Regions from separate parts of the Mesorhizobium sp. B2-1-3A genome, predicted to be linked through region 1. Evidence: riboswitches for the same ligand, from Rfam matches in the RefSeq annotation. Region 1 holds a riboswitch; the other holds the start of a gene.
What was found. A riboswitch is a leader RNA that binds a small molecule or an ion and turns the genes downstream of it on or off. The one in region 1 is predicted to bind thiamine pyrophosphate.
Positions count from the first base shown of each region.

Region 1 (15,660 bases):
GCCCCCGGCATCTTCACCATGCCCGGATGGATGAGGTCGAACGAGCCGACATTCAGCGTCGTCGGCACCTGCACGCGCCCGCCGCCCTCGACCAGCCGTTCGACGAAATCGAGCCCGGCCTTGCCGTGATAGAGGCAGCCATCGATATGGGCACCCGAGATGTCGAGCAGGCCCCGCGCGCCGACCGCATTGGAAAACGCGATGAGGATCTTCATGGCGGCAGCCGCGGATGGGCCTTGCTCGCCGTCGAGTACGGATCGGTCCTGCGCGGTCAGTTCAAGCGTCATCGGAATGCTCCGGACTCATGCCCGGCTAAGCTGTTCCTTATTGCCCGCTGTCTGGCAAGAGCCAGAACGAGGATCAGCTCGCCGCGATCAGCACCGTGCTTTCCGGTGACCATCGCAGCACCACATCCTGCCCCTCCGCCAATCTGTCGGCGCCGGTGTTCTGCACGATGACCTTCAGCGTCTGGCCGGCACGCTCGACAAAGTAGGTGCTGTTGTTGCCGGCGAAGATGCGCTTGGAGACCTGGCCCTTCAGCATGTTCGCATTGGCCGCATCGGAGGCCCCGCCATCAGTGGCGATGCGAATTCGCTCGGGCCGCACGGCGCAGCTCGCCTTGGCGCCGGCGGCGAGCGTTGCCCCCACACCGGCGGCGATCGCCGTGCCGTCCGGCAGCCGAATGCCGTTGCCGGTCGCGTCACCGCGAAGGATGTTGGCGTCGCCGAGGAAAGTGGCGGCAAATTCGCTTTTCGGCCGGTCGTAGATTTCCTCCGGCGGCCCTTCCTGCACCAGCCTGCCGTCGCGCAATATGCCGATGCGGTCGCTCATCGTCAGCGCTTCTTCCTGGTCGTGGGTGACGAAGATGGTGGTGATGCCGATCTCGCGCTGGATGCGTTTCAGCTCGATCTGCATGTCGACGCGCAGCGCCTTGTCGAGCGCTCCCAATGGCTCATCCAGCAAAAGCACGCGCGGCTTGGTGACGATGGCGCGCGCCAGCGCGACACGCTGGCGCTGGCCGCCGGAAAGCTGGTGCGGGCGGCGGCCGCCGAGCTTGCCGAGTTGCACGAGGTCGAGCGCGCGCTGCACTTCCGCTGCAATCACCGCCTTGGCCTCGCCGCGCACCGACAGGCCGAAGGCGACATTGTCGGCGACGCTCATATTGGGAAACAGCGCGTAGTTCTGGAACACCATGCCAATGCGGCGCTTTTCGACCGGCACGCGCTCGACGCTCTCGCCGCCGATGGAAATACGGCCGGAGTCGGGAAAATCGAAACCGGCGATCTGCCTGAGCAGCGTGGTCTTGCCGCTGCCCGACGGCCCGAGCAGCGCATAGAAGCCGCCATCGGCGAAATCGATGGAGACATCGTCCAGCGCCTTGTGCGCGCCGAAGCTGCGCGAGACGTTCGCTACCTGCACGCCGGCCATTATTTCTCTCCGCCGAATTTGAAGAAGCGCGCCGTGAGCAGCATGAGCGCCATGGACACGACAATGATGATGGTCGAGACCGCGTTGATCTCGGGCGTGAAACCCTTGCGGATCGCGGCGTAGATTTCGACCGGCAGCGTCGTCTGGCCGGGTGTCGACAGGAAGTAGGAAACGACGAACTGATCGAACGACACGGCAAATGCAAACAGCCCACCGGCGATGACGCCCGGCATGATCCAGGGCAACGTGACGCGATTGGTCACCTGCCACTGGTTGGCGCCGAGTGAGCGTGCCGCCTCTTCCAGTTCCGGCGCGAAAGTCTGCAGCCGGGCCGAAACGACGACGATGACATAGGGCAGCGCCAGCGCGACATGGCCGAGCAGGATGGCGAAAAGGCCGCGCCCGATGCCGACGCCGAAGAAGAAGATCAGCATCGCCGTGCCGGTGATCAGCCATGGAATGGCGATCGGCGGAAAGAGCAGCGCCTGCAGCACCTTCTTGCCGCGGAAGTCATAGCGAAAAAGCGCCAGCGACGCCGCCGAGCCGAGCACCACGCTGATGAGCGTGGTGATGATTGCGATCTCCAGGCTGTTCCAGGTGGCTGCGATCAGCTGGTCGTTCTGCCACAGCGATTGATACCACTCCGTCGTCCACTCGAACGGCAGTTGGTAGAAGGGCGAGACGTTGAACGACATCAGCGCCATGATGATGATGGGCAGATAGAGGAAGGCGAGCAGCAGGAAGATGTAGAGCCGGCCAAGTCCTTCCAGGATACGTGTCGTCATCATCACGCGGCCCTCCGCAGCACTGGTGAGGCAATCGCCAGGATGACCAGCACGACGGCCAGCAGGATGAAGGACAGTGCCGCGCCCAGCGGCCAGTTGAACACGGCGACGAACTGGTCCTCGATGACGGTGCCGTAGAAGGTGCCGGTGCGCCCGCCAAGGATGCGCGGCTCCATGAACGAGCCGACGACGGGAACGAAGATGAGCGCGGCCCCCGCCACGAGACCGGGCATCGACAGCGGGATGATCACACGCTTGAGCACTTGTAGCCGCGAGGCGCCAAGCGAGCGACCAGCCTCGATCAGCGAGTCGTCGATCGCCTGCAAGGTGAGATAACAGGTCAGCACCATGTAGGGCACGTAGGAGTGCACCAGGCCGATGATGACGGCGGGATAGGAATACATCAGATCGATGTTGATCTTGAACGGGAGCACCGCATTGAGCGCCGTATCGAGGATGCCGCCCTCGCGCAAAACCATCGCCCAGGAGAAGATCCGCACCAGCCCGTTCGACCAGAACGGCAGGATGACCAGCAGGAAGATCGCCTCGCGGCTGCGGCCCTTCAGCACCTTGGCCAGCACATAGGCGGCGGGATAGCCGATGACGATGCACCACAGCGTCACTTCCAGGCCGAGCCTGAGCGAAGCGAGCAGCAGCGTCAGATAGAGGCTCTGCGAGAAGAAAGCGGCGTAATTGCCAAGCGTGAAAGCCCAGGGCTTCCCAGTCAGCGGCAGGTCGGTCATGAAGGAGAAGAAGACCATGGCCGAGAGCGGCAGGAAGATCGCCACCGTCAGCCAGAGATAGGCTGGCGCCAGCAGCGGCAGAGCCGATCTCAGCCCGCTGCGCGGCGCACCCTGCGCTGCCATGATAAGCCTCCTCCCCAGGATTGAAGGACCAGCCGGCGCGAACCGCCGGCTGGCCTGGACGTGCGTTTTACTTCACGTCGACCTTGAGCTGCTGCCAGAGCGCCAGATAAGCCTCGCGCTGCGCGTCGGTGATCGGCGCCTGGAACTGGATGCGCTTGGCAACCTCGGGATCACCCATGACCTTGCGGTTGAAGGCATCCTCGGGCAGCGCTTCCACCGCCTTGGTGTTGGCAGAGACGGGGGCTCCGACCTTGGTGACCCATTCGACATAGAATTTCGGGTCGATCATCCAGTTGATGAAGGCCTGCGCGCCTTCGACATTCTTCGAACCTGCCGGGATCGAGAACGCGTCGAGCCAGGCAACGGCGCCCTCCTGCGGAATGACCAGCGAAACCGGCAGCTTGAAGTGCGTCTTGGCGCGGTCGGCCGAGCCGCTCCAATAGGTGCCGATGTCGATCTGGTTGGAGGCGACCATCTGGTTCCAGTCGTTCTCCGAGCTCCAGAAGGTCTTGATCTGCGGCATCAGCGAGGTGAGCTTCGTCTTGACCGCATCCATATCCTTGATGTCGTTGATGTTCTGGCCGGTGGCGATGGCGCCGAACTGCACCGCCTCGACGGCGTCGTCGCGGATGACGACGCGGCCCTTGTGCGCGGGATCCCACATTTCGGCGATCGACGTCGGCGGCTTGTCGAAGGACTTTTCGTTGATGGCGAGCGCGGTCAGGCCCCACACCCACGGCACGCCATAGACCTTGCCGTCATGGTCGAGCATCGGCGAACCCGCCTTGTCCTTGCTGATGTCGGCATAGTTCGGCAGTTTCGAGGTATCGATCGGCTGGATCAGCTTTTCCGCCATCGCCTGGTCGTTGAAGGCGGCGTTGATCATGACGACGTCGTAGAGGCCGGGATTGGTCCGGATCTTGGTCAGCATTTCCTGTTCGGAATTGAAGAAGTCGTTGACGACCTTGTTGCCGGTCGCTTTCTCGAAGGCCTCGACGGCCCATGGTTCGTCGGCGCCGTAGCCTTTCCAGTTGAGCACATGCACTTCGGCGGCACTGGCGGCCAGCGTGAGCGCGGTGGTGAAGACGGCGGTCGCCGTCAAGAGAGCAGTCAGTCTTGGCATGCGCATGTTGGTTCCTCTCTTTGTTTGCCCGCTTGGCGGGGCTTGTCAGGCTGTCTGATGGGCCTTCTGGTTCTGGCCCGGCGTGCCGGTCGCGGCGGCCTGGGTCAGGAAAGTCTGGATCTCGGTGTCGGTCGGCGCCGACGAGCCGCCATGACGGGTCACCGAAATGGCGGCCGCCGCATTGGCGTAGCGCGCCGCCTCGAAAGGATGTGCACCCCGCGCCAGCGCGCTGACGAAAGCGCCGATATGGGTGTCGCCGGCGCCATTGGTGTCGACGGCATCGACCTTGAAACCGGCAATGGTTCGCGCCGAACCGTCGGCCAGCCTGACATGGCAGCCCTTGGCGGCGGAGCGGATCACGACACCGGCCGCCCTTGGACAATGATCGGCAAGCAGCCGCGCCGCGAGGGTCTCGACATCGCCCTGGCCGGCGATCTCGGCGGCTTCCGCCATATTGCAGCTCAGCCATGCCGAGCAGGCCAGCACACGCGACAGGATCGGGCGTGGAATGTCTGAAACGACGGGCGTCGGGTCGAAGACAAAGGGAATGTTCTCCGGCAGCGCCTCGATCCAGTCGGCGAGCGCGTCGCGGCTGCCCGGGTAGCTCAGCGTGTAGCCCGAAGTGAACACCCAATCACCCGGCGCCACTGATACCGGTGCCATCATGTCGAGGTTGAGAACGCTCTCCGCACCGGGCCATGACACGAAAGTGCGTTCGGCGTCGCTCGAGATCATGGCGACGCAATTGCCGCTGTCCATATGAGGCGATGGGGCCGTCAGCGTCCCGATTTCCTCGGCGGCGAACGCGGCGCGCAGGAAATCGCCATTCGGCCCGCTGCCGAGCTGGCCACCAAACACCACCGTCATGCCGGTGCGGGTGGCAGCGACCATCATGTTGAAGCCGCCGCCGGCGACCTGCGCGTAGCTGGATGCCGTCTTCTCCGTACCCGGCGCCGGCAAGGCGTCGATGCGGTAGACATAGTCGACCACCGCGCTGCCGATATGGACGAGACGCCCGCTCATGCCGCGGCGTCCTTGCCGGAACCGGTTTTGGACGTTCGCGCCGCAACAAGGTCGGCGGCGAGCGCACGAACCTCCGCCATGTCGATCCCCCTGAGGCCGGCGACGCGATCCCCGGGCAATCGCGAAAAGCCGGTGCAGGCGCCGGCCATGCCGGCCGCGATGGCGCCGATCGTATCGGTGTCGCCGCCGAGGTTGGCGCTGATTTCAGCCGCTTGCCAGGGGTCACCGCCGGCAAGCTCGAGCACCGCGAAGGCCGCCGGAACGGATTCCTGGCTGGCGACGCCGGTGCCGACCAGATCGGTGATCAGCCGGATTGCATCGCTCATCACCTTGCCGCGCACCAGATCCTGCGCCCAGACGATACGCGCCGCGATGTCGCCGCCGGTCACCCAATGGCCAAGCGTCGCCCCTCGCCTCGCCGCAGCGACGCCACTGCCGGATGCGGCGCGCCAATCGCCGCCGGACACGCCGTGGCTGACGGCGGCCGCGACGGCGGCGGCCGACGCTATGGCGATCGAGGTGTTGTGCGTCGCCCGGCAGGTCTCGGCCACCTTGGCGACCAACGCATCGAGCGGCTCCAGCGGCATCATGATGCCGACCGGCGCGATGCGCATCGCCGCGCCGTTGGTGTCGCCGCCGCGCCCCGCCTCTTCCGCTGGCACGCCATTGTTGATGGCATCGATGGCGCGCTTGGTCGATGGTCCCAGCAGATCGTAGCTGCCGCGCGCCTTGACCTCGCGCTCCCAGTCGAGCAGCGCGTTGACCCAGCGCGCATGGTCGAAGCGCTCGCCGGACTCGACCAAAATGCGGCCGAGCAGCAGCGCCTGTTCGGTATCGTCGGTGATAGTGCCGGCCGCGAGCCCCTTCGACACCGGATGATCGGCGAAGGGCGCGATGAAATCCTCGACATGGCCGTAGAGTTCGGCAATCCGGGCCTGCGACAGAAGCTGCGTCGGCATGCCGAGCGCGTCTCCCAGCGCGCCGCCGACAAGCGCGCCCATTGCGCGATCAAGCGTGATGTTGTCCGGCATCGCTCAGAACCTCATATGCAGCGCGAAATGCGCGGGATTGAGCAGGCTGGTGACATATTCGATCGGCCGGTCGTCGGCCGCACGCGTCAGCCGGCGGCCGCGCAGGAAGGGCGTGCCTTGCGGGCAGCCCAGAATGGCCGCATCCTCGGCATTGAGCATCTCGATGCCCACCCATTCCTCGCCATGGTCGGGGATCAGGCCGGCGCCGCGCAGCGTCTGGTGCAGCGATCCTTCGCGCAGGCCGCGCAGCGGCACATCCTCCAGCTCCGGCGACAGCGGCAGGCGGCTGCGCTCGATGGAAATCGCATGGCCGTCGCTGGCATTGGTACGCACCCGGTCAACGGCGATGAAGAACGGGCTTTCGATGCCAAGCAAGGCTGCCAGATCGGCGTCTTCAATCACTTCCAGCCGCAGCGTCCTGGTCTCGGCATTGGCGCCCGCATTGGCCAGCGCCCGCGACCAGCCGATGGCGTCGTCGACCGGCTTGCCGTCGAAGGTGACGAAGGAGCCGATGCCGACCTTGGTGGTGATCAGCCCGCGGCTGGACAGTTCCTCGAGGCCCTTGCGGACCGTGTTGCGGCTGACGGAGAAGCGCTGGACGAGTTCATTTTCGCTTTGCAGGCGGTCGCCGAAGCCGAGCAGGCCGGAACGGATTTCATGTTCCAGAACGGTCGCGATCTGCTCGGGCTTGCCCGTGCCGGGAGACAGTTGAACCGCGCGCCGCTTCATATGCATACCTGTTCAGTGAACCTGTATAGTCCTGTTCAATATACCGCCGTGGCAGTGCTGTCAACGGTCGCTCGATGACAGGGAATGGACGATCCTCACCTCAATGCGGGACAGCCCTTGAGGGCACCGACTGACGGTTGCCGGCGGTTAGGCCGGAATCCTCGTTATTGGTGGCCAATGCCGGTCTGCCTTCAAAACACTTGCCTTGGGAAAAAAAGAAAGCCCGCTCCGGATGCCGGGGCGGGCCTTGGAGGAGGATAAAGGGGTGGGACCCTCTCCTCTTGTTTCCACGGGGGGTGTGGACCGAATTCACAATACGAGAATCGCGAAAAATTTGGGATCACAAGCCGGCTCGCTTTCATCACAATCCGGTGCGCTCCGAGCTGGACACGGTCACGAGATCGCGATTATCCGAAGCCTTGTGGGCCTCTAGATCCGCCCTAGCACGACAAGGACGATAATGATCAGCAGCACAAGCCCGAGCCCGCCGCCACCATAGTAGCCAGTTCCATAGAACGGCCCGCCGCCGAGCCCGCTGAAACCGCCAAGCAGCGCAATGACAAGGATGATGATGAGTATGGTGCCTAAGCTCATGGTTTTCCCGCTCCTGTAGGCGCTGCCACGCCGGTTTTAACATCGCTGCATGCGATGTTTCGAAGACGAGAACGTTCGAGCAGCCCTACCGTTCCGCGCGATTGTGGCACGACATCCGCACGGAGATGATTTTCGCTGGCGAATGAAATCTCAAACAACAAAGCGCCGGTGATTGAAAGCGCTCGACACGCAGGAAGCCCGCCTGAATGGCGGGCTTCCGACCGGCCGTAGCCGGGAGAGTGCTGTCAAAGCCTCACGGCTGGTTTGGCACTTCCGTCCCTGGCGCCCCTTGCCTCAACGACGGGCGATCAGCAGGCAGAGTTGACGCAGATCGCGGTCATAGGTGCCTGCGTTGCTAAGCACGTCGACGCACCGCTTCTTCATGCGCGCCACCTGGCTGCCGGACATCTGGGCCACGACACCCGAGAGGCTCGCCTTCGACGCATTGCTTGGGTTGGACGGAGTTGTCGGATTGGTTCCGCCGATGCCGACCCCGACGCCGACCCCGCTCGTGGCGCCGACATTGGCGCCGAGCCCGGCGGTAACGCCACCCGTGCCGCCGACATTCGCACTTGCCCCGCCATTGATGCCGTTGCTTCCACCGACCGAGGCCCCCAATCCGGCGTTGACGCCGTTAGATCCGCCGACATTGGCACCGGCGCCAGCATTGACGCCACCGCCCCCGCCAACCGATGCTCCGGCACCGGCGTTGACGCCACCGCCGCCGCCGACGGAGGCGCCGGCACCGGCATTGACGCCGCCGCCACCACCCACCGAGGCGCCGACACCCAGCCCTGCCGCATTCGCTGGCAAGGAAAGAACGACGACTATCGCACTACCGGCCAACACACTGGCGACTGTCTTGATGGTAAAAGCCATAACACTCTCCTGTTGTCGTTGCGCTAAGGCAGTCGGCGTACAGCCGATTGCAGATTCAACTACGTGACAGGGGAGATCAGGTTTCAAATCAACGTATACTTACGGAGGTGATGGTGTTTATTGCAAAAATACAGAAATTATAAGACGAATAAAAATATAATAGATGCGTAAGAGAAATTTTACATCAAAGAGTACGTATTATCGATATAGTGGCTTATCTGGAGATAAAAACGATTTTCCACGGAAGCGCCACTCCCGCCATTGCTGATCTCCGCTTGGCGCAACCCGGAAGATCGGACATAAATCAGCGATGAGGACAGAAACGAGGAACCGCTTCGGGTAAGCGCTGCCAGCCATCCCCAAGCCCGACAGGATCGCCCACAGCCTCTTCGACGACAGTCCTGCTCTCAGAATATCCGGTAGAACAGCCTGTAGCGCACCCGTTCCATGTAGGCGCGATATTCCGGCTCGGCCGCCAGCAGGGCCTCCTCGCGCAGGATGCGATAAAGCTGCAAATAGGTGATGACCGCATAGACCGCGAGGTTGTGGAAGGAAAAGGCCGACAGCAGGTAGAGCACGTGGCCGGCAAGGTAGCCGGCATAGATCGGGTGCCGCACGATACGGTAGGCGCCGCCCGTCATCACGCCACGGTTGCCGGGCAGGATGGCAAAGGAACGGCCAAGCGATATCTTGCCCCAGATGACGAATAGCAGCGCCGCGACCTGCAACGGCGCGGCGATATAGACTGGAACGAGCGCCATGCCAGGTTCAAGGCTGATCAATGCAACCCCGAAACTGGCGCTCACGGAGACGATGACCGTAAGCGGATTCCAGTCACGCGTCACCGGACGCCGCGACAAAAGCAGCCAGGTGAAGGTGAGTATCTCGGAAATCGCCACCAAGGCGGCGTTGAGCCGGGTCGGATCCTCCACGACCTGATAAAGGCCGCGATAGACGAACAGCCCCGCGCAGGCCAGGGCACAGGCGCGAAAGAAGCCTTCACGCAGGTCGGCAAGGATCTCGCGCTTGCGCACGTCGGATAAGATCCTGTCCCGGCCGGCGCTTGGAAGCGTTCCACTTTTTGACGTGAACAAGGCAAACACCCCGATGATCCCCTCGGCGGGACCATTGCATGCAACCATTGCCGGGCGGTTAACCGGCAAGACCGGATCAGGATTGACGGGATCGACCGGAAGGCTGGAGAAAGATGCGCCCCGACGCCAAACCGACGTAGCTCACCGAGCGCCACCGGTGACGCGCATCCAGCCTCAACCCAGATATGAATTTGCGAAATACCTGGCGAAATCCGGACGTTGCGTCAGAACCTTGCCATCGGCGTCGTGCAAAATGCCCGCAGTGAAGAGATAGCCGCCGATCGCGTCCATCTTGGCCGGGTCCATCGTACCGATGGCACCGTTTTCCGCCCGCAGATAGTGTCCGTCGATCAGCACTTTCAGCGACGCCTCGATCAAAGACGGATTGGTCAGGGCATCCTTGTTGGCGGCGATCAGCAGCACGGCGGCTTCTTCCGGATGATCGACGGTGAACTGATAACCGCGCCGCGTTGCCTCGACGAAGGCCGACGCCAATGCCGGGTTTGCTTTGAGATACGCTTCGCTCGACGAGATCAGTGTCGTGTGCTCGTCGGGGACGCCGTAGTCGGCATAGACGAAGCTGCGCTGCTTGACGCCTTTGAGTTCGGCCTCGACGCCTTCCCAGGTCGCGACCTCCAGCGTGAAGTCGACCGAGCCATTGGCCAGCGCTTCATAGGCGGAGGTGCCGAGCGTCACCGTCTCGAAATTGCCCTTGCCGCCGTCATGGCGGATGATGGTCGAGATCAGCGCATTTTCCCAGGCGCTGCCGAAACCGCCATAGGTCAGGCCGTCGAGGTCCCTCGGGCTTTTGATCTCGCTGCGCGCCGCATTGAAGACCACCCGGCCGGTTTCGGCCTGCACCACCGCATAGACCGCCTTCAAGTCGGCACCGGCGGTCCTCTGGGTGAAGAGGCTGATGGTGCCGTTGATGCCGAAATCGGCAACGCGGTTGGCGACCAGCGTGCCGGCGCCGGTGTCGCTGTAGGGCAGGATGTCGACCTCGAGGCCGGCCTCGCGGTAAAATCCCTTGTCGCGGGCGACGAACAGCCCGACGTGGTTGGTGTTGACGGTCCAGTCCAGCGCGACAGAGACTTTTTGCGTTGCCGCGAAGGAGCGGCTCGATCCCGCGACCAGCGGAAGACCGCTGGCAAGGGTGAGCAGCAAAGCCTGCCGGCGCGTCAAGTCAGTCATGGTCATGTCCTTTGGATGGTTGAGGGTTGAGCAAGATGTCGAGGATCTCGGCCTCGAGTGCGCCGACCTGTTGCGCGGCAGCACCGGCCGGATCGCGCGGGCGCGGCAGCGGCACCCTGATTTCACGCAGCACACGGGCCGGGCGCGCCGACAGCACATAGATGCGGTCGGACAGGAACACGGCCTCACGCACATCGTGCGTGATCAGCAACGCCGTCCAGCGATGGTGCCGCCACATCTGCTCGAGCCAGCGCTGCATGGCCGCGCGGGTCAGCGCGTCGAGCGCGCCGAACGGCTCGTCCAGCAGAAGCATGTCGCGCTCCTGCACCACCGTGCGCAAAAGCGCCGCGCGCTGGCGCATGCCGCCCGAAAGCTGTGCCGGAAAATGCCGCTCGAAGCCGGCAAGCCCGAACTCGGCAAACAGCGGCGCGACGCGAGCCCGCGCCACCTTGCGCCTGGTGCCTTGCACTTCCAGCCCGAGCGTCGTGTTGTCGATGATGCGCCGCCACGGCATCAGCGCGTCGCGCTGCGGCATGAAGGCAAAATGCCTGCCATGATCGTCGAGCGGCGCGCCGTCGAACAACATGTCGCCCTCGCCATGCTCGGCACCCGTCAGGAGCTGGAACAGCGTCGACTTGCCGGCACCCGAAGGCCCAAGGATGGAGACGAATTCGCCGGCGCCAACGCTGAGCGAAATATCGGCGAGCACGTCGAGCCCACCGAATGCCTTGCGCACATGCCGCAATTCGAGCCGGCTCATCTCCGCGCGCCCTTCCCCGCCGGCTGCCGACCGGCCCGTTCCCAGGGCATGGCAAAGCGCTGCAAGAGCGCCGTCAGCCCGAACAGGACAAGCGTCAGCGCGGCGCTGACACCGACGGCGGCCAGCACCAGGTCGGGGCGGAAATTGTTCTTGGCGTTGAGCATGTAGATGCCCAGCCCTTTCGCCGCACCCGCATATTCGGCGAAGATGGCGCCGACCACCGCATAGGTGATGGAGATCCGCAGGCCCGCGAAGAAATAGGGCAGCGCCGAAGGCAGCCGCGCCAGCAAGAAGACGCGCCAGCGCCCTGCTCCCATGGCGCGCAGCATCTGGCCGATCTCGGTCTCGGTCGCCTCGTAGCCCTGCACCAGAGCCACCAGCATGGGAAAGAAGGTGACCAGCGCGACCAGCATGATCTTCGGGGCCAGCCCGAAGCCGAACCACAGCACCACCAGCGGCGCGATCGCCACCAGCGGCAAGGTCTGGCTGATGATGAAGACAGGAAACAGCGCGCGTCGCAGCGGCTGGAAGAAATCGACCAGCATGGACAGCAGAAAGGCGGCACTGAGCGAACAGGCAAAGCCGATCAGCGTGGCGCGGATGGTCGGAATAGCGTTGTCGACCAGCGCCCCGCGATTGAGCATCGCCTGTTCGAAGACGCGTGACGGCGCAGGCAGGATCGTCGGCTTGATACCGGAATAGGTAGCGTAGAGCTCCCACACCACGAGCAGCAACCCGACCGAGATGACGGCGGGTACTGCCTTGGTAAGGGACTCCGCGAGCGGGCGCGGCACTGATGATGAGACCACGGGCATAACCTTTGACGGGGTCGCGCCGAAGCGCGGCCGGCTTAGACAGCCGACGGGCTGTTGGCCGAAACCGTGACGTCGAGGGTTACGTGGCCTGCACCCGGCCCGAAGCGGCAGAAGGCCTCGTTCAGCGCTGAAAAGATCGCGCCCGTGTCGCCGCGCAATTTGGTGCAGAAGTTCTTGGAGCGATCGTAGACGCCCGACTGCTTCAGGAAATCGATGCAGCCATAGATCTCGTCCATGTGGTCGCCGGTGCCCATCACATAGAGCGAGAATTGCGCCGCCGCCGGCTGGCCGGTGGCAGCTGCATCGCGCACCGCGGCGATGGCGGCTTCCTTGCGTGGGCCGAGCGGCCCGACAGGTCCGCCAAACGCGTCGGAGCGGCAGATCGGATCGTCCGGCTCACCCGGGCAGCCGCGCGAAATGGCCGCCGACAGCACGCAATGCTTGCCGCTCCGCGCCGCCGCCACGAACAGATCGCGCAGCGCCGGGAACAACACCTCGGGCGGTCCGACCAGCAAGGTCGAGATGTCGTCGGTCTCGATCCTGAGCCTGTCCCGGTAGGGATCGAGTGCGCCGAGCGCACCAAGGATGACACCGACGAAATCGTCGGCCATGGGATATAGGGAAATCTGTGCGCCTGAAAACATCGCCCGCCTCGCTCCGCTGGTATTACCCAGATCAGCTTCTAGGGTCTGTGGGCTTGCCGCCCCCGTCTCAGCCCCGACCGTACGGAGCACCCCTGTGGATGGACGCGTTAAAGCACCATTCGAACTGAAGGGGAAGCTGTTTTTTCGGCGCAATGGGCCAAAAACATTGCACCAGATCTGATCACGGGATGGACGCCGGAGGGTCCTCCCCGCGCGAATTTTATCGGGAACCTTCGCCAAGCCGCGAGGTTGACCCACCAGTCGCAACGCGACGAGTTCACAGAAATGGAGACAGAACCATGTTCATGAAAATCCTCGCAGCTTCGGCGTTCACCGTTGCTCTTGCCACATCCGCGATGGCGCAAGGCAATAGCGCAAACGGCACGGAAGGGTCGGGCGGCAGCGGCCAGTCGATCACAGTGGACCCCAGCACGCCGGCCTCACCCAATACGGTCGATCCGGCTGCGACCAACAGCACTACCACCGCGCCGGGCGACATGAATTCCAATGCGGATAAGAACTGCCCGACCAATCCCCAAGGTGCGCAGAGCGACGCCAACGGCAATGCAACCGCACCGACAGTGAACGACAACAACTGCGGCAAGTAATTTCGATCGCAGCCAGAAAAGTCGCGGCGCGCAAACCCCGCGACTTTTCCGCGTTTACCGGTCTTGATGACCGGGGTGGTCTGCTTTCGGCAAGTCCCTTGCTCGATCGTTTCTCGCTGACCGCTATTTCAGGACGCGACTTCTGACTTGAGAGCGCGCGAAAGCGTCGCGCAATTTCAAGAGCCGTTTGAGCAGGCGGCCATAGGCGAGATACCGGACCCTGCCATCGGCAAGATCGAACTCCACGGTGCCCCATCGTGCGACCGGCACTTGTCCGGTCGGCGAGCCTAGCCGTCCGATCTGGAACCCCAGCCTGACCTTGCGGCCGGCGACATCGAGATAGATCCCTGGAATATTGCCCAGCACATGCCACAACCGATCGACATGCTCGATCGACATTGCCGGCGAGATCATCGTGTGGGCAGATTCAAGCCGCGCCCAGATGAAATCGCCGGCCGGCTGCCGTGTCCCCGAAAGGCTACCCTTGCAGTAGGCTGGCGCCACCTCGCTCACCAGCGTGCGCATCGCGCTTGCCAAGCCGTCGATCAAGGCCCGCCGCGACGCCCAGTCTGTTTCCGAAAACGACACCTGCCCAAGGATGTCGCCGTCATCGAAGGCGGCGGACATCTTGTGCAGCGTCACACCGCCATGAACGGCATGCTGGCCGTCGACAGCCAGGCGGTGGAGAGGATGCGGGCCCCGATAGTTGGGCAGCAGCGCCGGGTGAAGATTGAGCCCGCCCTTGGGAAAGACGCTCAGCAATTGCGGTGGGACCAATGTGGGGAAAGCATAGCAGATCAACACAGTGGCCTCGACCTGCGACAATTGCTTGCCGAGCGTGTCCCAATCATAAGGTCGCCCGAATTCGATCAGTCTTGCCGGCGTGTCGCCGATATAGCGTCTGAGCAGCAATCTGCGTTTCAGTCTTCGGCGTAAATTGCCGGTGCTGAAGTGCTTTGGGCGCCGACGCAACCCCGGCACAACAATCGCACCGATGTGATGGCCTGCTTCAAGCCACCCTGCCAGCAGCGGCCCGGTATAGTGGTTGACGTCGAGTATGAACACGGCCGAAAGCCGGTCTTGCCCGGTTTGCGGGCTCAAAAGCGGCACCCTCTCAAAGCGCCCGTCAAGCCGGTCACCCCATTCAAACGGCGGTCGAGCCAGGCCTTTTCGAGCGGGCCGACCGCACTTGCCAATGAAGGCTGTCGATCAGGTGGCCTTGATTTGCGAAGGCGGTATCAAGGCGGTGACGTCTGAAAGGCGGCCCTTTTTCACCAGGACTGGCTTCCGATAGATCTTCTTCATGCTCACCCCCGTCAGATCAGCCCGCGCATTTCGGTAAATGCCACCTCCCGTCAATCGCCACGCGATGGCTGGTCGCGCGGCAATCGGCGAAGCAATTATAGCCCCATGCCGCGCGAAAGCCTATCCGTAAACCTATGAGACGGCCTTCTCACGAACCGGCAGCTTCCAGCCTGGCCTCACGAAATGGCAGGTATAGCCGTTGGGATATTTCTCCAGATAATCCTGATGCTCGGGCTCGGCCTCCCAGAAGGCACCAGCAGGTGCGACTTCGGTAACGACCTTGCCGGGCCACAGGCCGGACGCATCGACGTCTTCAATGGTGTCTTCGGCGACGCGCTTTTGCTCGTCGCTGGTATAGTAGATCGCGGAGCGGTAGCTCATCCCGACATCGTTGCCCTGGCGGTTGCGCGTCGTCGGATCGTGGATCTGGAAAAAGCGCTCCAACAGTGTGCGATAGCTGATCACGGCCGGATCGAAATTGATCTCGATGGCTTCGGCATGGGTGCCGTGGTTGCGGTAAGTGGCGTTGGGTACGTCGCCACCGCTATAGCCGACACGAGTGGAGATGACGCCGGGATAGCGCCGTATCAGATCCTGCATGCCCCAGAAACAGCCACCGGCAAGCACTGCGCGTTCGGTCGAAGTCGCCATGTCACGTCTCCTCAAGAAAGCAATTCAAGGGGGAAACGGTAGCCGTTTCCGACCTGAATTGCACAACAACAAAATTGGATTTCCCATAAATGGGCATTGTCGGCGGCTTCGTCCAGTCGACTGGAAGTGAACGC
Region 1 is NZ_VFWK01000008.1:5,582-21,241, reverse strand. It holds gene FJ977_RS29165 (aconitase X) at 1-287, opposite strand, end outside; gene FJ977_RS29160 (ABC transporter ATP-binding protein) at 361-1,428, opposite strand; gene FJ977_RS29155 (ABC transporter permease) at 1,428-2,216, opposite strand; gene FJ977_RS29150 (ABC transporter permease) at 2,216-3,079, opposite strand; gene FJ977_RS29145 (ABC transporter substrate-binding protein) at 3,147-4,208, opposite strand; gene FJ977_RS29140 (PfkB family carbohydrate kinase) at 4,248-5,225, opposite strand; gene FJ977_RS29135 (ADP-ribosylglycohydrolase family protein) at 5,222-6,256, opposite strand; gene FJ977_RS29130 (GntR family transcriptional regulator) at 6,260-6,985, opposite strand; gene FJ977_RS29125 (DUF3309 family protein) at 7,415-7,579, opposite strand; gene FJ977_RS29120 (hypothetical protein) at 7,874-8,458, opposite strand; gene FJ977_RS29115 (isoprenylcysteine carboxylmethyltransferase family protein) at 8,866-9,492, opposite strand; gene FJ977_RS29110 (ABC transporter substrate-binding protein) at 9,727-10,743, opposite strand; gene FJ977_RS29105 (ABC transporter ATP-binding protein) at 10,736-11,503, opposite strand; gene FJ977_RS29100 (ABC transporter permease) at 11,500-12,318, opposite strand; gene FJ977_RS29095 (YkoF family thiamine/hydroxymethylpyrimidine-binding protein) at 12,354-12,962, opposite strand; TPP riboswitch at 12,953-13,066, opposite strand; gene FJ977_RS29090 (hypothetical protein) at 13,262-13,570, shown strand; gene FJ977_RS29085 (formyltransferase family protein) at 13,694-14,482, opposite strand; gene msrA (peptide-methionine (S)-S-oxide reductase MsrA) at 15,008-15,526, opposite strand.

Region 2 (15,660 bases), on a different contig from region 1:
CCGCGAGATCGATGCGGTCACCGCCTCGATCTTCTTCGGCAGCGATTCCAGGGCGAATTTCTGCTTGAACGACAGTTTTTTCGCGGGCCCTTTTGGGGCCGCCGGTTCGCTCTTGCCTGCCGCCGGCATATCTGCGGCTTCCGCCTTGGCGCGGGCCTTGCGGTCGTCGAGCCTGGTGCCGCCGCGCTGCGCCAGCATGTCGGAATAGCCGCCGGCATATTCGACCCAGCGGCCGCCGCCGTCCGGCGCGATGACGCTGGTCACGGTGCGGTCGAGAAAATCACGGTCGTGGCTGACCAGGATGACGGTGCCGGCAAAACCAGCGACAAGTTCCTGCAGCAGTTCCAGCGTCTCCATGTCGAGATCGTTGGTCGGCTCATCGAGCACCAGCAGGTTTGCCGGCCGCGCCAGCACGCGCGCCAGGATCAGCCGCGCCCGCTCGCCGCCGGACAGTTCGCGCACCGGCGTGCGCGCCTGCTCAGGCTTGAACAGAAAATCCTTCATGTAGGAGACGACATGGCGCTGCTCGCCATTGATGACGAGGTTTTCGCCGCGCCCGTCGGTCAGATACTGCGCCAGCGTTTCCTGCGGGTCGACCGCCTCGCGCTTCTGGTCGAGCGTGGCGATTTCCAGATTGGTGCCGAGCCGCACCGAGCCGGCATCCGGCGCCAATTCGCCGGTCAGCATCTTCAACAAAGTCGTCTTGCCGGCGCCGTTCGGCCCGACGAGGCCGACACGGTCGCCACGCTGGATGCGGGTCGAGAACCCCTTGACCACGGTGAGATCGCCAAAGCTCTTCTCGATGTTCTTTGCTTCGATCACCAGCTTGCCGGATTCGGCGGCATCGCTCGCCACCATGGTGGCGTTGCCTTCGGCGCCACGATGGCCGCGGAAGCGCTGCCGCATGGTCTGCAGCTCGCCGAGGCGGCGCATGTTGCGCTTGCGCCGCGCCGTCACGCCGTAGCGCAACCAGTGCTCCTCGCGCACGATCTGGCGGCCGAGCTTGTGTTGCTCGCGCTCTTCCTCTTCCAGCACCAGGTCACGCCATTCCTCGAAATGGCCAAAACCCTTGTCCAGCCTGCGGGTCTGGCCACGGTCGAGCCAGACAGTGGTGCGCGACACGCGTTCGAGGAAGCGGCGGTCGTGCGAGATGACGATGAGCGCCGAAGAGGTGCGGACGAGCTCTTCTTCGAGCCATTCGATGACGGACAGGTCAAGATGGTTGGTCGGCTCATCAAGCAGCAGAATGTCGGGTTCCGGCGCCATGACGCGGGCCAGGGCGGCGCGCCTGGCCTCGCCACCCGAGAGGTCGCCCGGCCGCTCTTCGCCCGACAAGCCAAGATGCTCCATCAGATAGGAGGCGCGGTAGGGATCGTCGGCAGGCCCGAGGCCCGCCTCGACATAGGCGCGAACGGTGGCGAAGCCCTCCATGTCGGGCATCTGTGGGAGGTAGCGGACCGTCGCCGAGGGTTGGCGGAAGACTTCGCCGTCCTGCGGCTCGATCAGGCCGGCGGCGATCTTGAGCAGCGTCGACTTGCCGGAGCCATTGCGGCCGACCAGCGCGATCTTGTCGCCGGCCGAAGCGGTCAAGGCGGCGCCGTCGAGCAGCGGCGTGCCGCCGAAGGTCAGTTTTATCCCGTCGAGATTGAGAAGAGGCGGGGCCATGTCAGCTTTCGGGCAAAGGATAGGGATGGGCGAGCAGCAGCGCGCGGCCATGGCCGAGCGCGATTTCGAGGCGGCCCCCGGTCTTGTCGAACTTGACCTCGTTGGAGATGGTCAGTGATGAGCCGAAGGTCACCTCGACCTGATTCAGCGGCCATTTGGCACCGGCAACGGTCAGGCCGGCAAGTTCGGAAAAGCCGAGGATCGAAAACAGCGTGCCGTCGGCATAGTCGAAGCCGGCCGTTCCCAACAGCAGCGGGACACCTTCCTGGGCACCGCTGGTCAGCAGCACCTCCGTTCCGGCCTCGGCCAGGCGCAGGGCGAGCGCCAGATGCAGGAAGGCATGGTCGGCGCGCTTGCCGCCGAACGCGCCCGCCAACACAAGGCGGGTCGCTCCGCGCTCAAGGGCTGCCGCGATCGCCAGTTCCCCGTCGGTCTTGTCTTTTTCCGCCGGGAAGGTCTGGCGTGGCACCGCGGCGAGGTCGGCGGGCAGGTCGGCCGGCACCGAATCGAAATCACCCACCCACAGCTCCGGCACAAGGCCGAGCAGCCTGGCATGGCCGATGCCTGCGTCGGCGGCGATCACGCGCGAGCCCTCGACCTGGCGGTCGAGCCGGGGCGTGCGGATGAGATCGCCGCTAAGCAGGATGGTGAATGTGCTCATATCCGGTGGCCTGTACCAGCCCGGCAGCGGAAACGGAAGGCGGCAAACTCCCACTTGCGTGGTTCCTCGGCCAGGCCTATGTGTCGAAACGCTCTAACGGGGTGCCGGCTGCGATCTTTCGCGGACCGGCTGAGAGGCAGTCTCGCCAACCCGCTGAACCTGATCCGGTTTGTACCGGCGGAGGGATTAGACGTTTCGGACAGTCCGACGCCTCAATTCCTTGTCACGCGAACGAAGGAGGCGCCGATGCGCACGCTTTTATACTCTCTTGTCTCAGCCATGGTTGTTGCGTTGTCGGGGCCGGCCTTGGCCAAGGACAAGCTCACCGTCTACACCTATGAGAGCTTCACCGCCGACTGGGGTCCAGGTCCCGTGGTGAAGAAGGAATTCGAGGCCGAATGCGGCTGCGATGTCGAGTTCGTCTCGGTTGCCGATGGCGTGGCGCTACTCAATCGCGTCAAGCTCGAAGGCGCATCGACCAAGGCCGACATCGTGCTCGGCCTCGACACCAATCTCACCGCCGATGCCAAGGCCAGCGGGTTGTTCGCGCCGCATGGCGCGGTGAACGACGTTAATGTGCCGGGCGGCTGGAGCGACGATACTTTCGTTCCGTTCGACTACGGCTATTTCGCTGTCGTTTACGATACCGAGAAGCTGAAGACGCCGCCGAAGAGCTTGAAGGACCTGGTCGAAGGCAGCGCCGACGACAAGATCGTCATCCAGGATCCGCGCACCTCGACGCCCGGCCTCGGCCTGTTGCTGTGGGTGAAGTCGGTCTATGGCGACAAGGCGCCGGAGGCCTGGGCCAAGCTCAAGGCCAAGGTGCTGACCGTGACGCCCGGCTGGAGCGAGGCCTATGGCCTGTTCACCAAGGGCGAAGCGCCGATGGTGCTGTCCTATACGACGTCACCGGCCTACCACATGGTCGCCGAGAACACGCAGCGCTACCAGGCGGCTTCCTTCGAAGAGGGCGAATACCTGCAGATCGAGGTCGCCGGCATCACCACGACCGGAGCCAAGAACCCGCTGGCGGCAAAGTTCATCGCCTTCATGACCGGACCGAAATTCCAGGATGCGATCCCCGAGACCAACTGGATGTTCCCGGCCGGCAAGACCGACAAGCCGCTCAACCCGGCCTTCGACAAGCTTGTCAAGCCGACCAAGACCTTGCTGTTCAGCCCGGAAGAGGTCGCGGCCAACCGCAGGGCCTGGGTCGATGAATGGCTGGCGGTGATGAGCAAATGAGCGCGCTCTTCACCCTCCCCCTTGTGGGGAGGGTCGATCCGCGAAGCGGAGCGGGGCGGGAGTGCCGACGCTGAGCACTGCCTCACCCCCACCCCGGCTCGCGGACACCGCTTCGCGGCATCCGCGCTCCGACCCTCCCCACAAGGGGGATGGTGGAAGGCGCGCGTCTGACTCCCGCATCACCGCCGGCATCATCGCGCTCGCCGCGATCACGCTGCTGATCGGTGGCGCGTTTGCCGGCTTGCTCATCGAAGGCGCCCATGATTTCTCGGGCGCCTGGGCGGCCTTCGATCCCTATCTCCTTCGCGTTGTCCGCTTCACGCTCTGGCAGGCAATCCTTTCGACGCTGCTTTCGGTCATTCCGGCACTCTTCGTTGCGCGCGCCCTGTCGCGGCATCCGCGCTTCTTTGGCCGCGCCTTCATCCTGCAGCTCTTTGCCGTGCCGCTGGCGCTGCCGGCGATCGTCGCGGCGCTCGGCATCCTGGCGCTCTACGGTCGCGCCGGCTACTTCGCCGGGCTGTTCAGCGCGATTGGCGGCCGGGGCTGGCCTGGCATTTACGGCCTGTCCGGCATTCTCGTCGCCCATGTCTTTTTCAATCTACCGCTCAGCGTGCGACTGTTGCTCGAGGCGCTGCAGACCATTCCCGCCGACCAGTGGCGGCTGGCGAGCCAGCTCGGCATGGGCGCGCGGCCGGCGTTCCGGCTGATCGAATGGCCGACGCTGCGCGCCGCTCTGCCCGGCGTCGCCGGGCTGGTCTTCATGCTCTGCATCACCTCCTTCACCATCGTGCTGACACTCGGCGGCGGGCCGGCCGCCACGACGCTGGAGGTCGGCATCTATCAGGCGCTGCGCTTCGATTTCGATCCCGCGCGCGCGGTCTCCCTGACATTGCTGCAGATCGCCTTGACGTTCATCGTGGTGCTGGCGCTGACGCGGCTTGGCGCCAATGTCGTCGGCGACACCAACCTGCCGGTCGCGCCGCGCCGCTATCTCTCCGTCAACGGGACCGAGGCGTCGCTCAACGCCGTGCTCATCGTGTTGGCGCTGCTGTTCGTTGTCGGGCCGATGGCGGCGACCGTGGTGGCCGGTTTGGGCGCCGATCTCGGCCGGCTCGCCGGAGAGGCCACCGTCCGGCAAGCAATGCTGACCAGCGCCGTGCTCGCCTTCCTGTCGGCGCTGCTTTCGGTGATGCTGTCCCTGGCGCTCACCATGGCGCGGCGAGCGCTGGCGCTGGGCCGCCGTGCCGGGCCAAGGACATTGCTTGAGCATGCAACCGACACCGGCGCGGGGTTCGTCCTGGTCGTGCCGCCCATCGTCATCGGCGCTGGCTGGTTCCTGTTGCTGCGCCATGCCGGCGATGTCTTCGCCATCGCCCCGGTGATGGTTGTCACCGTCAATGCTGTCATGGCGATGCCGTTCGCGCTGCGCGCCGTCCGTCCCGCCTATGACGCGGCGAGCGAGCGTCACGAACGGCTCTGCGCACAGCTCGGTATCTCCGGCTGGGCGAGGCTGCGGCTGGTCGACTGGCCATCACTGCGGCGCCCGCTCGCCACCGCTTTTGCTTTCGCCATGGCGCTGTCGCTCGGCGATCTCGGCGTGATCGCGCTGTTCGGCAGTGATTCCGTGCAGACCTTGCCCTACCTTCTCCTGGCGCGCATGGGCAGCTACCGCACCGAGGACGCCGCCGGCCTGGCGCTGTTGCTTGGCATCGTCTGCCTCGCATTGGTGCTGGCCGCGGATTGGCTCGGCAGGGAAAAGGTCGGCAATGTCTGATGGGGCGATGGACAGGAAGGGCGTTCCGGTGCGGCTGGACGAGGTTTCGTTCAGCTACGGCGAGGCCCCGCTCGTCTTCGATGTCGCGTTTGCCGCGTCGGAAATCACCGCCATCATGGGGCCGAGCGGTTCGGGCAAGTCGACGCTGCTCAACCTCGTCGCCGGGTTCGAGACGCCGTTGTCCGGCCGCGTGCTGATCGGCGGGGCCGATGTCGGCGCCGCGCCGCCGGCCGAACGGCCAGTGTCGATGGTGTTCCAGGAAAACAATCTTTTCGCCCATCTTTCCGTCGAGCAGAATGTCGGGCTCGGGCGCTCGCCATCGCTGCGGCTGACCGAAGCGGACAGCGCTGATATCGCCGGGGCGCTTGCCCGCACAGGCCTTGGCGGCAAGGAAAAACGCTTGCCGCGCGAACTCTCCGGCGGCGAGCGCCAGCGTGTTGCCCTGGCCCGCGTGCTGGTGCGCGATCGCCCGGTGCTTCTGCTCGACGAACCCTTCGCTTCGCTGGGGCCAGCCCTGCGCGACGACATGCTCGATCTGGTTGCCGGCGTGCATGCGGAGCGCGGCATGACGGTACTGTTCGTCACGCACCAGCCGGAGGACGCCCGCCGAATCAGCCAGAATGTGGTGTTTCTGGACAATGGCACCGTGGCGGCCACCGGCAGCGCGGACGATTTCTTTGCCGGGGCTGGTCCCGACGCCTTCCGGCGCTATATCGGTGCCAGTGCCGGGAATGCCGTATCACGAGATATTGCCCGGAAGCGGACATAATTTACGGTCAAACCGGCCTCAGGCGATGGGGCGCTTGCTTGCCATGGCAGAAGTAGTGTGGCTAGGTCCGCCCTACTGGTCCGGCACAAGCCGTGATTTGCCTACAGCATCCGCCGCACGCCCCGAGGGACGCGCGACGGATGCTGTAGAAGTTTGTTTTTTGCGCATGACAGGTTCCGGAGATCGCCCCCGATTTTCGTGGTTATGCGCCGGGACCTGAAAGGAAGCCGTTCTGGCGATCGGCGTTGACAAGCTGCGAATGAATCCACTGGCGCGCTTTCTGGCGCTAGCCGGCTTTGCCGTGGCGCTTGCAAGCTGCCAGATGTTCACGCCTCCGGAGGTCCAGGAATCCGGCTTTCAGCCGTCCGACAAGCCGATCACGGTCGACAATGTCGCCGCCAACAACAAACTCGCGGAACTGGCCAAGGCGCAGCATCCGCGCATCCTGGCCACCTATGGCGGCGAGTATTCCGATCCCAAGCTCGAGCGCATGGTCGCCAAGGTGGTCGGCAACCTTACCGTTGTGTCGGCGAATCCGACCCAGACCTACCGCATCACCATCCTCAACTCGCCCAACGTCAACGCCTTCGCGCTGCCGGGCGGCTATCTCTACATCACGCGCGGGCTGCTGGCGCTTGCCAATGATTCGTCCGAGCTCGCCGCCGTCATCGCGCATGAGATGGGTCACGTCACCGCCAATCACGGCCTGCAGCGCCAGCAACTCGAGGCCGAGGAAGGCTTGGCGACCAAGGTGGTCTCGGATGTGCTGGGTGACAGCCCAACCGCCAAGGCGGCACTGATCCGCGGCAAGCTCAGGCTGGCGCAGTTCTCGCGCAACCAGGAGCTGGAGGCCGACGCCATCGGCATCAAGTCGATCGGTGAAGCCGGCTATGATCCCTATGCCGCCGGCCGCTTCCTGCAGTCGATGTCGGCCTATACCGATTTCCGGTCGATCAGCGGTGCCACCGATGCCAGCCTCGACTTCCTGGCCACGCATCCCAACACGCCGCAGCGCATCGACCTGGCGCAGCGCCATGCCCGCCAGTTCGGCGCACCCGGCTTCGGCACGCGCGACCGCGATTCCTTCCTCGCCGGCATAGATGGCCTGCTCTACGGCGATACGCCGGAAGAAGGCTATGTGCGCGGCGAGACCTTCCTGCATCCGGGGCTTGGCGTGTCGTTCACGGTGCCGGACGGTTTCATCATCGACAATTCGGCGGCAGCGGTGACGGCGACCGGGCCGGGCGACATCGCGATCCGCTTCGACGGCGTTTCGATCGACAAGAACCGCGCCTTGACCGACTATATCAGAAGCGGCTGGGTGGCTGGCCTCGACGACAGCACGGTCAAGCAGGAAACCATCAACGGCAACGAGGCGGCGACCGCGCATGCCGGCGCCGAAGGCTGGCAGTTCGACATCGCGGTGATCCGCGCCGGCGGCCAGGTCTACCGGCTGCTGACCGCGGCACCCTCGGCCAGCACCTCGCTGGATTCTGTCGCGCGTTCGGTCAGCGGCTCATTCCGTATCCTGAGCGCCGCGGAGAAGGCGGCCTTGAAACCGCTGCATATCCGCGTGCTCACAGTGCAGCCGGGCCAGACCATGGGCACGCTCGCCGCGCAGATGGTCGGCGTCGACCGCAAGCTCGACCTGTTCCGGGTGCTCAATGCGCTGTCGCCGGGGGCTGCGGTTTCGGCCGGCGACAAGGTCAAGATCGTCACCGACAAGTAAGAGCACGCTGCAAACTCACTTCGCTGCACGCCTGCCGCGATTTTCTATGCTTCCGGTGCTCATGGACTTAGAGCGGTTCAGCGTTTCACGGAATCGCAGAACCGCTCTAACTATTTGTTTTTACGCAATTCCGGACGGAAAACCGTTTCACACTTTTCCTGGAATTGCTCTAGAGTCCACTCCGCTCCGGTTCTTGAAATCCACGCCATTCGCCTCAGCGGAGCGAGTTTTCAACGCGCTCTTGATCCTGTGCTTTTGAGCGGTCAGGCGGCTGTCGCCAGAAACTCCGGATTCTGCTTCACCAGCGCGACCTTGAGCTTTTCCATGGCGCGCGCCTCGATCTGGCGGACGCGTTCCTTGGAAATGCCAAGCGTCTCGCCAAGCGCCTCGAGCGTGGCGCCCTCGTCGTTCAGCCGGCGCTCCTCGATGATCCTCAGTTCGCGTGCGTTGAGCGCGCGAAGTGCCTCACGCAGCCAGAGCGAGCGGCGCGCGACGTCGATCTTGTCGCCAACGATCTCGTCGGGCAGGGGATCGTCCGAGACCAGGAAGTCCATGCGCTCGGTGCCGCCTGAATCGTCGGCAAGCGGCACGTTGAGCGAGGAGTCGGGTGCCGACAGCCGCGAATCCATCATCGCCACATCCGCCTCGGAAACGCCAAGCGCAACCGAAACTTCGCGGTACAGAGTTGTGTTGGAGAGCGGTTCCGTGCCGTTCGCGAGCCTGGCGCGCAGGCGCCGCAGGTTGAAGAACAGGGCCTTTTGCGCCGAGCTGGTGCCGCCGCGCACAATCGACCAGTTGCGCAGGATGTAGTCCTGCATCGAGGCGCGGATCCACCACGTCGCATAGGTCGAAAACCGCACTTCGCGCTCCGGCTCGAAGCGGGCGGCGGCCTCGAGCAGGCCGACATGGCCTTCCTGTATCAGGTCGCCAAGCGGCAGGCCGTAGTGGCGGAATTTCGAGGCCATGGAAATGACCAGCCGCATGTGGGCGACGGTGATGCAGTGCAACGCGTTCTGGTCGTTGTCTTCCTTCCAGAGCAAGGCCAGCCGATGTTCCTCGTCCCGTTCGAGATAGGGAGCCTTCATCGCCGCGCGGACCATGATCCGTCCTGCCATGTCTTCCATCATGAGGTGCTCCCTGGTTCAGGCGAGATGACTTGCGAACTTGGCAGGGCACCGGTTGAAATCGCGGCGTCGCGCCCTAGAACAGCCAAAACTGCCATGCGCGAGAAAGGTTCCGCCGGCGCGGGCGGGCGAGTGATGCTGTCCAGGCGATTTTTGAACCATCGCCCGAACGCTTCGGACGCTGCTAACAATCCATTTTTGAGAATGGGGTTTCGGAAATTCTTTGTTTTTGAAATCTGATTCCTTATTCTTTCTGTCTGCATCTGTCATTTTCCAGCCCTCACAACAGGCCGGGTTTCAGGCCAAGGACGGGATCACAAAAAGATGAAATGGCTCAAGTCGCTTATCGTCGCCGGAACGCTGCAGGCTCTGGCTGTCACCTCAGGCCATGCGGGCGCCAATCTCGATCAGATCAAGCAGGCCGGCGTCATCAAGGTAGGCACGGAAGGCACCTACGCACCCTTCACCTATCATGACGGTTCGGGCGCGCTGGTCGGCTTCGACGTCGAGATCGCCAAGGCGATCGCCGACAAGCTGGGCGTCAAGGTCGAGTTCCTCGAAGGCAAGTGGGATGGGCTGATCGCCGGTCTCGACGTCAGCCGTTATGACGCAGTCATTAACGAAGTCGGCATCACCGACGCGCGCAAGGCCAAGTATGATTTCTCCGATCCCTACATCGCTTCCAAGGCGGTGCTGATCGTGCGCGGCGACAACACCGACATCAAGACTTTCGCCGACCTCAAGGGCAAGAAGTCGGCGCAGTCGCTGACCTCGAATTTCGGCAAGCTGGCCGAGAGCAACGGCGCCGAACTGGTCGGTACCGACGGTTTCGACCAATCGATCCAGCTTCTCTTGACCGGCCGTGCCGACGCCACCATCAATGACAGCCTGTCGTTCCTCGACTTCAAGAAGCACAAGCCAGACGCCAATGTGAAGATCGCCGCGCAGGAAGAAAACGCCGATTATTCCGGCGTCATCGTGCGCAAGGGCGATCCAGAACTGGTCGCGGCCATCAACAAGGCGCTGGCCGACATCAAGGCCGACGGCACCTACAAGAAGATCGCCGACACCTATTTCGGCCAGGACGTTTCGAAGTAGTTGATTATCGGGGCCGGTTTTCGGCCTTGCAACATGCCAGCGGCGAGCCGTCTTTGACGGCCCGCCGCTTTTGTCGTGATATGGCGCCTGCATTCGCATTTCGATAACGCCGCCGCGATCATTCTGGGGGTCTTTCGTGCCGCATTGGCTGCAACTGATGCTGGAGTCGCTGCCTTCGCTGCTCTGGGCCGCTCTCATCTTCACCGTGCCGTTGACGCTGTTGTCGTTCGTCCTCGGCCTGACGGTTGGCCTCGGTGCGGCACTTGGCCGGCTGTTCGGACCAAGGCCGCTGGTCGCGATCGTACGCTTCTATGTCTGGATCTTTCGCGGCACGCCGCTCCTGGTGCAGCTGTTCCTGATCTTCTACGGCCTGCCGTCGGTCGGCATCCTGCTCGACGCCTTCACGGCAGCGTTGATCGGCTTCACGCTCAACATCGGCGCTTACACGTCGGAGATCATCCGCGCGGCGATCGGCTCCGTGCCGAAAGGCCAATGGGAAGCCGCCTATTCGATCGGCATGACCTGGAGCCAGGCGATGCGCCGCACCATCCTGCCGCAAGCCGGGCGCGTCGCGGTGCCGCCGCTTTCCAACACCTTCATCTCGCTGGTCAAGGACACGTCGCTGGCCGCCGCCATCACCGTGCCGGAGATGTTCCAGGCGGCGCAGCGCATCGTCGCCACCAGCTATGAGCCGCTGATCCTCTATGTCGAGGCGGCGATCCTCTATCTGGCGATGAGCTCGGTGCTGTCGGCCTTGCAGACGCGGCTGGAGGAGCGGCTCAACCGCTATGGCGGCTTCCTGGAGGCGCGCTCATGATCGGCCTCACCAATATCGAAAAGCGCTTCGGCGACAATCTGGTGCTGAAGGGCGTGACCGTCGCCATTGCGGAAGGCAGCGTCACCGCGTTGGTCGGCCCTTCGGGCGGCGGCAAGAGCACGCTGTTGCGCTGCATCAACCTGCTGGAAATCCCGACCTCGGGCACGGTGCGCATAGGTGACGAGACGCTCGAGTTCCGTCCGGGCGTCAAGGTGCCGGCGAGCGACATCAGGCGGTTGCGCCTGCAGACCGGCATGGTGTTCCAGAATTTCCAGTTGTTCCCGCATCGCACTGCGATCGAGAATGTCATGGAAGGCCTGGTCACGGTGCTGAAATGGTCGCCCGAGAAGGCCCGCGAGCGGGCGCTCGCCTTGCTGGAAAAGGTCGGGATGGCGCACAAGGCCGACGCCTGGCCGGCGACGCTGTCGGGCGGCCAGCAGCAGCGCGTGGCGATTGCCCGCGCTCTGGCGCCATCACCGAAGGTACTGCTGTGCGATGAGCCGACATCGGCGCTTGATCCTGAATTGGCGCAAGAGGTGGTCGATGTTCTTGGCAAGCTCGCCAGCGAAGGCACGACCATGGTGATGGCGACGCATGACCTGCGGCTTGCCTCCAAGATCGCCCAGGAGGCGGTGTTCCTCGATGCCGGCGTCATCGTCGAGAAGGGGCCGTCCGCGGTGCTGTTCGGCAACCCCGAGCGCGAACGGACCAAGCGGTTCATCGCGACGCTGAAGCAGGAGGCGGAGAGGGAAGGCGGCGGCTGAGCTCCTACCCCCTTGTGGGGAGTGTAGGTCAAAAAACAAAAAACCCGGCGCGAGGCCGGGTTTTTCAAATTCGAAGGCCAAGGAGCCTCAGGCTGCTTCTTCCTGCTCGGCTTCCTCATTGTCAGCCTTGGCACCGCGCTTAGGGCCCTTGTTGAGGTTCACCTCGATCAGACGCACGGCTTCGGTTTCCGACATGCGGTTGACGGCCGCGATCTCGCGGGCCATGCGGTCGAGCGCGGCCTCATAGAGCTGGCGTTCGGAATAGGACTGCTCCGGCTGGTTGTCGGCGCGGTAGAGGTCGCGCACGACTTCCGAGATCGAGATCAGGTCACCCGAATTGATCTTGGCATCATATTCCTGGGCGCGGCGCGACCACATGGTGCGCTTGACGCGGGCGCGGCCCTGAACGACCTTGAGCGCGCGCTCGACATAATCCTCTTCCGACAGCTTGCGCATGCCGATGGAGGTCGCCTTGGCGACCGGCACCTTCAGGCGCATCTTATCCTTCTGGAAGTCGATGACGAACAGTTCCAGCTTGTGGCCCGCCACTTCCTGCTCGTCGATCGACACGATTTGGCCGACGCCGTGCGCCGGGTAGACGATGTACTCACCAGTCTTGAAACCGTGACGCGCTCCGGTGGACTTCTTCTGCGGGGTGATCGTTGCCATTACGCCCTGAACTCCTTGTTGTGGGCCGGCGGCGGTGCCGGCTGAACTCGTGCGATCGGGGTCACCGACCGTTAGCCGCACAACAGATGAACCCCACCGGAAAGGCCGGGACCGGCAAACCGCACGAATTGCGACCGCCTGGCCCAGATCGCTCTGGTCCGGAATGGGATTTTCACCTTTCAGTGATTTGGGGCGTCTGCGCCATAAATCGACGTTGTGTCACCGGCATGTTTCGCTGATGTAACACAAAAAGTCGGAAGAATCAAGGTTTTGCTGCGTTCGCGAAGGCCACAGCTTCGCGCCGCCTGTCAAGGCGGTTTATGCGACATGTCTCTTACGCTGCGTAATACCGACCTTTACGGCCGCATTGTCAATCGCCTTCACCGGGCTCGGCCGAGAAGTATTTCTCGAACTTGCCGGCCTCGCCGTCGAAGGTCTTGGCGTCTGCCGGAGGCTCCTTCTTGGCGGTGATGTTGGGCCATTTCTCGGCATATTCGGTGTTGATCTGCAGCCATTTGTCGAGGCCTGGCTCGGTGTCCGGCTTGATCGCATCGGCGGGACATTCGGGCTCGCATACGCCGCAGTCGATGCACTCGTCGGGATGAATGACGAGCATGTTCTCGCCTTCGTAGAAACAGTCGACCGGACAGACCTCGATGCAGTCCATGTATTTGCATTTGATGCAATTGTCGGTCACGACATAGGTCATCGGTTGGCTCCGGGACGCCCCAGCTTTAATGGGCCAGTTTTGTTGGGCTTTTTCCGTGAGGTAACGCCTTTGTCCGTCGCTTGCAAGGGCGGCCATGCGCGGCGGCGTCGTCGTTTCCGGAATGGAATTCCAGACGGCGGGCACGGCGCTAGCCTGTCATGTCCTCGGGAGGGTCTTGTTTGCCGGGTTCGGTTTCGCCCCAGGCCGTGTCATTGCCGTAAAGCCCCATGCGGTGTTGAGCGACGGGATCAGTCTTCGCCAAGCAAGCGGTCGGTCTGTCGGCGTTCTCTCTTGGTCGGGCGGCCGCTGCCGGCCTCGCGCAGCCCCGGAATCGCATTGGGAAGGGCCTCACCCTTCGGTGCGGGCGGCGGTGACATGTCCTCATAAAGGGTGCGGGCTTCCTCCGCCGGGCCGCGCCGGACGCCGGCGCCGAGCACCTTCCAGACGAAAATGCGCCGGTCCAGCGTGATGGTCAGCACGTCGCCCGGCTTGATCAGATCGGAGGCCTGCGCTGCTTTGTCGCGATTGATGCGCACGCGCCCGGCGACGACGAGCTTCGCCGCCAGCGAGCGCGATTTGACCGCGCGCGAGAAGAACAGCCATTTGTCGATGCGCTGGCGGCCTTCGGCAACCATCGAACCCTACCGAGCCTACTTCTTCAGCTGGTCGCGCAAGGCGGCGAGCTTGGCGAAGGGCGAGTCCGGATCGAAGCGCACCGGACGTTCCTCGCGCGGCTTCGGCTGGAAGGACGGCTTTGCGCCTCCCTTGCCGCGATCGGGGCCACCCTTGCCCTCGGGCCGGCCACCCTTCCAGTCGGGGCGGCCTTCACGGCGCTCGGGACGATCGCCCTGGGGCCGACCGTCACGGCGCTGTTCGCCTTCACCCTGCGGCTTGGGCTTGAACTTCGACCGGTCGAAGCGCGGCTTGCCGGCGCCGTCACGCCGCCCTTCATGGGCGGGGCGTTCTCCCGGTGCGCCGATCGCTTGAGCGGCGCCGGCCTCGGCCGGTGCATTGCCGCGGCCGCGCGCCTGTCCGTTGCGCTGGCGATTGTTGCGGCCTTCGTGATGGCGGGGGCGCTGCTCGAAACGGCCCTGGCGCCACAGCAGGATAGGCTTGGGCGCTTCGGCGGCGGTACCGTCAGCACTGCCTGCATCGTTGGCGCCATCACCCCCACCCGCGTCGCTTCGCGCCGCGACCTCCCCCATCGAGGGGGAGGTAAGGGCGTCGGCGCTTTCGGTGGCAGTGATGTCAGCGATGGCTTCCGCTTCTGGCTCGGCATCTGGTTCAGCAGCCGCTTCGGCGGCAGCCTCCGTAGCGGGCTCTTCCACGGCTTCGGCCGGAGCTTCCGGTTGCTCTTCCGCGACAGGCTCCGCCGCCGCTTCCGCAACAGCTTCGGCCGGAGTTTCGACGCCAGCCTCGGCAGCGGCCGGTTCCGAACCCTCGACCGCCGCTTCCGCGGCGGCGTCCGTTACCGCGGCTTCGGCCGCCCTGGCCTGCTCGGCGCGCGTGGCTTCTTCCGCCGCGAGCTTGGCGGCGGCGGCTTCCCGCGCGGCGGTGTCCTGCGCCTCGAGCCGTGCCTTGACCTCTGCAGCCGGCTTCGGCTCGGCGCGATAGCCCAGGCCCTTGAGAATCTCTTCCATGTCGTCGGCGGTGGCGCCGAGGATCGACATCATTGGCGGCGTCACCATGAAGGACTGGCCGTCATAGGCGCCGTCCGGACGCTGGCCGAGGCCAGGCTTCCAGTTGGTCGCCGGACGGATCAGGTCGGCCAGCCGCTCCAGAATGTCGATGCGCACGGCGCGGCGGCCGAGATTGCGGTAGCCGGCGAGCTTGTAGAAGGCCTTGTCGAAGGCCGGATCGATGACCACCGAGGTGCGGCCGGACGCCAGCGCGTGGACCACGTCGCCAAAGCCGGGCTTGTCCTTGCCGTCATTCTTCAGCGCCCACAGCAAGGTCACCAGTCCGGCGGGTGCCGGCTTGATCAGCGCCGGGACGAAGACATGGTAAGCGCCGAAGCGCACGCCAAGCCGGCGAAGCGCCGCGCGACCTTCCTGGTCGAGCGACTTCATCTCCTCGGCGATGTCGCGGCGGTTGATGAGGCCGAAATTCTCGACCAGCTGGAAGGCGATACCACGGCCGATGCCGGAAATCTGGTCGGCGTTCTTCAGGTCGACCAGTGGCTTCAGCAGCGACTCGATCTGGAAATTGACGAAACGTTCGGCGCGCGCGGCGACCTTGTCGCGCGCCGGGCCGGTCAGCTGTTCGTCGGCCAGCAGCACGAGGCGGGGCTTCAGCGCGTCCTCGCCGGAGACAAGCGTGCCGATCGGCGCGCCGATCCAGCGCAGCGTGCCGTCCGAGCCAAGTGCCAGGTCGCCATTGGCGCAGGCGCCAAAACGGTCGGCGCGCGCCTCGAACTCGGCGGCCAGCGCCTTTTGCGCGGCGGTGCGCACGGCCTTGGCGTCTTCGCCGCCGGCGGTCTGGTCGGCGGTGAAGCGGAACCCTTGCAACTCGCCGACATGATGGCCTTCGACAAGGACGGTTCCGGTAGGGCTAATTTCGGCTTCAGGCATGGTATTTTCTCTAAGGCGCCGCATGAGGACGGAAGTCCTGCGGTCTACGAAGCGTTTCGTCAACCG
Region 2 is NZ_VFWK01000012.1:77,064-92,723, reverse strand. It holds gene FJ977_RS34565 (ABC-F family ATP-binding cassette domain-containing protein) at 1-1,665, opposite strand, end outside; gene FJ977_RS34560 (thiamine diphosphokinase) at 1,667-2,326, opposite strand; TPP riboswitch at 2,414-2,529, shown strand; gene thiB (thiamine ABC transporter substrate binding subunit) at 2,573-3,571, shown strand; gene thiP (thiamine/thiamine pyrophosphate ABC transporter permease) at 3,750-5,345, shown strand; gene thiQ (thiamine ABC transporter ATP-binding protein) at 5,338-6,114, shown strand; gene FJ977_RS34540 (M48 family metalloprotease) at 6,374-7,843, shown strand; gene FJ977_RS34535 (RNA polymerase factor sigma-32) at 8,107-8,970, opposite strand; gene FJ977_RS34530 (hypothetical protein) at 8,967-9,230, opposite strand; gene FJ977_RS34525 (amino acid ABC transporter substrate-binding protein) at 9,292-10,065, shown strand; gene FJ977_RS34520 (amino acid ABC transporter permease) at 10,202-10,882, shown strand; gene FJ977_RS34515 (amino acid ABC transporter ATP-binding protein) at 10,879-11,646, shown strand; gene FJ977_RS34510 (CarD family transcriptional regulator) at 11,734-12,315, opposite strand; gene fdxA (ferredoxin FdxA) at 12,686-13,024, opposite strand; gene FJ977_RS34500 (RNA-binding S4 domain-containing protein) at 13,273-13,659, opposite strand; gene FJ977_RS34495 (helicase-related protein) at 13,675-15,660, opposite strand, start outside.
Region 2: it holds a riboswitch for thiamine pyrophosphate, as region 1 does, so the genes downstream of both, thiB (thiamine ABC transporter substrate binding subunit) here and FJ977_RS29095 (YkoF family thiamine/hydroxymethylpyrimidine-binding protein) in region 1, are expected to answer to the same signal.